DNA from 2 places in the Enterocloster clostridioformis genome. Region 2 is predicted to be linked to the other one. Evidence: a T-box and tRNA genes for the amino acid it is inferred to sense, from the RefSeq annotation. Region 2 holds a T-box; the other holds one or more tRNA genes.
What was found. The T-box of region 2 lies ahead of leuS (leucine--tRNA ligase). A T-box ahead of a tRNA ligase gene usually reads a tRNA of that ligase, here a tRNA-Leu.

Region 1: it encodes a tRNA-Leu, which carries the amino acid that the T-box ahead of leuS (leucine--tRNA ligase) is inferred to sense. The anticodon was not compared.

The regions. Positions count from the first base shown of each region.
Region 1 is NZ_JAIWZC010000001.1:2,857,847-2,860,099, forward strand. Features, by position in the region: gene LA360_RS14385 (aldose 1-epimerase family protein) at 1-634, shown strand, start outside; gene LA360_RS14390 (sporulation initiation factor Spo0A C-terminal domain-containing protein) at 1,003-1,344, shown strand; tRNA gene LA360_RS14395 (tRNA-Leu) at 1,493-1,572, opposite strand; tRNA gene LA360_RS14400 (tRNA-Leu) at 1,585-1,668, opposite strand; tRNA gene LA360_RS14405 (tRNA-Val) at 1,710-1,782, opposite strand; tRNA gene LA360_RS14410 (tRNA-Asp) at 1,819-1,892, opposite strand; tRNA gene LA360_RS14415 (tRNA-Ile) at 1,938-2,011, opposite strand; tRNA gene LA360_RS14420 (tRNA-Thr) at 2,054-2,126, opposite strand; tRNA gene LA360_RS14425 (tRNA-Glu) at 2,146-2,217, opposite strand.
Region 2 is NZ_JAIWZC010000001.1:295,056-297,308, reverse strand. Features, by position in the region: gene leuS (leucine--tRNA ligase) at 1-905, opposite strand, end outside; T-box leader at 1,012-1,266, opposite strand; gene LA360_RS01280 (DUF1538 domain-containing protein) at 1,592-2,253, shown strand, end outside.

The DNA of each region.
Region 1 (2,253 bases), 2.6 Mb from region 2:
ACAGGAGACCTCATCAAAGGCAGTGTTCTCCATGGGTGACACGCCGGACACACACAAAGCATATCCCTACGCCTTCCGCCTCTCCCTGGCATATGAGCTGAAGGACGGCATGCTGTTCATGAAATACCAGGTGGAAAACAGGGACCAGCGCGACATGTGGTACGCCATTGGCGCACATCCGGGATTTAACTGTCCCATGGAGGAGGGCTATGCCTTTGAAGATTACCAGCTGGTATTTGAAAAGGAGGAAAACACTGTCAGCATACCCTATGATTTGGACCAGCTCCACTTTGCCCCCTCCAAGACAGGTACCACGCTAAAGGGCAGCATCCTGTCCCTGAGCCGGGAAATGTTTAAACATGATGCTGTATTCTTTGACAGGCTGAATTCCCGGGCCGTATCCATCCTCAATCCATCCACCGGACGCGGCGTGGAGGCGGGATTCCCCGGCTTTGAAACCGTTGCCTTCTGGACCTTGTGCCCGGAACCGGCCCCTTACCTCTGCGTAGAGCCCTGGAACGGCTCCGGCATCTATGAGAATGAGGACGACCAGCTCTCACATAGGCATCACATACAGCGTCTCTGTCCTGGGGACAGCTGCAGCTATGTCATGACCATACGAATACTGGAATGATTTTCTGAGCAATAAAATAGTGATAATATGAAACCGGCCCCGCATTCTATTTTCCTGAATGCAGAGCCGTTTTTTAACCTTAAGTTTCTTCCGGTCTCAACTTATTTTTGACACAGTACCCGCGTATGCCGTCATACGCGCGGATCCGCCTCTGCCAGAAGAGATAGATTTAACCCTTTACTTTTGCTATACTCAGTTATATCCAATACCTCCCTTTATCCCCTACTATTTTACACGCGAATTTCCCCGGCCAATCCTTCGACATTTAGCGACATAATTTATCGTTTTTTGTCGTCCTGTCCAACTTGATAAACCCCCCATCCCCGGTTTAACTTTACAGGAGTCAAACGATATCGGGAGGAATCATCATGAAATACGAAAGAGAAACCTGCAACCTGCTCCGGCGCCTCGGAGTCAACAACTCCTACGTGGGGTTCCGCTACACAGTATATGGTGTCATCCGCGCTATTGCCAATCCGGAGCTGCTTATCTACATCTCCAAAGGACTCTACGTGGAAATATCCGCGGAATATCATACGTCCATTGGCTGTGTGGAGCGCAATATACGCACCATTATCAGCACCATATGGCTGCATGGAGACCGGCAGCTTCTGAATCAGGTCTTCGGCTTCGAGTTGGAACAGAAGCCCCGAAACGGCGCCTTCATAGATGCGCTCTCGCATTATGTTGTAGAACACTATTACGACTGATTTTACAAAATCATAAGGGAGAAGAGAATACAGGCCCGGTAACCATCGGGTCTGTTTGCTGCGCTCATATACCATTACCGGCAGCTTCCCATCTATGGTGTTTTTATTGGAAACAAAAAAAGCCCTGCAGATACAGGACTCTTACGTATGCGGCTAACAGGACTCGAACCTGCACGGTTTCCCAATGGGACCTAAACCCATCGTGTCTGCCAATTCCACCACAGCCGCAAATATAAAAAATGCGGGTGGCCGGACTTGAACCGGCACGGTATCGCTACCGAGGGATTTTAAGTCCCTTGTGTCTGCCTATTCCACCACACCCGCAGATTGCTACATGACACAGCCATATGCAGATATAAAACAAATGGGGCCTACAGGGCTCGAACCTGTGACCCTCTGCTTGTAAGGCAGATGCTCTCCCAGCTGAGCTAAGACCCCAAATTGCATATGTTGTATCGCATTATAAAATGCAAACGACCCGGAACGGGTTCGAACCGTCGACCTCCGCCGTGACAGGGCGGCGCTCTAACCAGCTGAGCCACCGGGCCATTATTTAGATGATATAGTTCTCATTCTGCTTTAGTTAGGAAGAGTGGACCTTCGGGGACTCGAACCCAGGACCGACCGGTTATGAGCCGGTTGCTCTAACCAACTGAGCTAAAGGTCCGAACTATATAATCTCTAACATTGTTTACTGTTGTACAGTAAAAGCCGATGATCGGACTCGAACCGATAACCTGCTGATTACAAATCAGCTGCTCTGCCAATTGAGCCACATCGGCATATCATAAACTGGTCAAATGACCCCAACGAGATTCGAACTCGTGTTACCGCCGTGAAAGGGCGATGTCTTAACCGCTTGACCATGGGGCCTGAATAAGGTAGTGGTCGCCATGGACTTCCACTAAA
Region 2 (2,253 bases):
ACGCCGGTCTTTTCCTTTGCCTGCATACGGTCTACATTGGAACGCATGGATGAATCGAAAATGTACTTCTCCACTGCTTCCCTTGTCTCATCGGTTGCCAGGCTCTTAGCCAGAGCATGCTCCGGAGCCAGTACCATGAAGGTGGCTCCGTAAAGGGTGTCCGGCCTGGTGGTGTATACGGTAATCTTCTCCTCACGCCCGTCAATGGGGAAATCCACCTCCGCGCCGTATGACTTGCCGATCCAGTCAGTCTGCATCTTCTTGACCTTCTCAGGCCAGTCAAGCTTATCCAGGTCATTTAACAGGCGCTCTGCGTAAGCAGTAATCTTAAGCATCCACTGGCGCAGATTCTTCTTGGTAACCGTGGTGCCGCAGCGCTCGCAGCATCCGTTGACCACTTCCTCGTTTGCCAGTCCGGTCTTACAGGAAGGACACCAGTTAATGGGGAATTCCTTCTCATAGGCCAGCCCCTTTTTGAACATCTGGACAAAAATCCACTGGGTCCATTTATAGAAATCCGGGTCCGTGGTGTTCACTTCCATATCCCAGTCATAAATTGCCGCAATCTGTTTGATCTGGCGCTTGATATTCCTGATGTTTGCCTCCGTGGACTTAGCCGGATGAACGCCCATCTTGATAGCGTAGTTCTCAGCAGGAAGGCCGAAGGCATCCCACCCCATGGGATGAATGACATACTTGCCCTTTAAAAGCTGATACCTGCTCCAGACATCGGAAATCACATATCCTCTCCAGTGTCCTACGTGAAGGCCGCTGCCTGAGGGGTATGGGAACATATCCAGACAGTAATACTTTTCCTTCCTGCCATCATTCACATTGATGGGCTTCTCTTCCCAGTTCTCACGCCACTTTTTCTCAATGGCGCTGTGGTTGTACTGTGTTGCCATAATCTCATTCCTCCATTGGTTATCTAAGGGGATGATTCCCCTTTATCCAGACAGCATACCGCCTCCCCGTGGTTTTTGTGAAATATAAAAGCCCTGCGCCTCTACTGCTAGAGACGCAAGGCTGAAAATCCCCGCGCGGTACCACTCTGGTTCATGCTGTCTGACGCATGCGCTTAATCCTCTTATAACGGTAAGGTCTCCGTCCTGTCCTACTGGCTCCCGGTCCCCGTTTCCGGTGGTCCTTCCTCGTTGGGGCAGGCTACTCCAGGGCCAGTTCAACAACCATCCGTCACCGGCTCTCACCAGCCGCCGGCTCTCTGCATCCATCCGGTTGTCTACTCTTCCCTATCTGCGTATTTGCACTGATTCTTAATTTAACATATTTCCCAAACAGTGTCAACTGTTACCCGACAAAAAATCCCCTGCCCCTGCCGCTGTCTCTGACCAGGCTGCCTTATAAGCTGTCTTGGAGCGCTTTGTCTCCCCGGACCGTCTCACCGGCCTGGCTGCTCTGGCCCATCTTGCCGGCGTCTCATGGCGCGAGGGCTTTGCCGGTCCCAGGGTCCTGGATTCAATGAATTTCTTAACATAATTCTAACGGTCCCTTCTCTTGCCTTTCCGTTTGTCCTTATGTTAAGCTAAATTATATATGTTAACATAAATAACGGACAACAGGAGGTAATTTATTGAATCAGAAGCTAAAAGAAAAAATCACAGAATCCTTATCATCTGTGCTGCCCGTTACCTGCATTGTATTAATCCTCGGGATCACCATCACCCCCATTCCCCTGGACCCGCTGATGCTGTTTCTGGCGGGGGCAGCCTTCCTTATTATAGGGATGGGATTCTTCACCCTGGGAGTGGATATGGCCATGATGCCCATTGGAGAAAAGGTAGGCGCGCAGCTGGCCAGGGCAACGAAGCTTCCGGTCATCGTCATCGCATGTATCATCATAGGCGCCATGGTAACAGTGGCCGAACCGGACCTGCAGGTCCTGGCCAGACAGACACCGGCAGTACCTGACATGGTGCTCATCCTCACGGTAGCCGCAGGAGTCGGTTTTTTCCTGGCACTGGCATTCCTTCGCTCCCTCTTCGGCTGGAGCCTTTCCCACATCCTCCTGGTCTGCTACATCATTCTCTTCATCCTGGCCTTCTATATTCCAGGTGATTTTCTTGCTGTAGCCTTTGATTCCGGCGGTGTGACAACAGGACCTATTACGGTTCCCTTCATCATGGCCCTGGGCGTGGGACTTTCTTCCATCGGTCAGGGAAAAAACGCGGACAGCGACAGCTTTGGGCTGGTATCCCTTTGTTCCATCGGACCCATCCTCTCCGTCATGATACT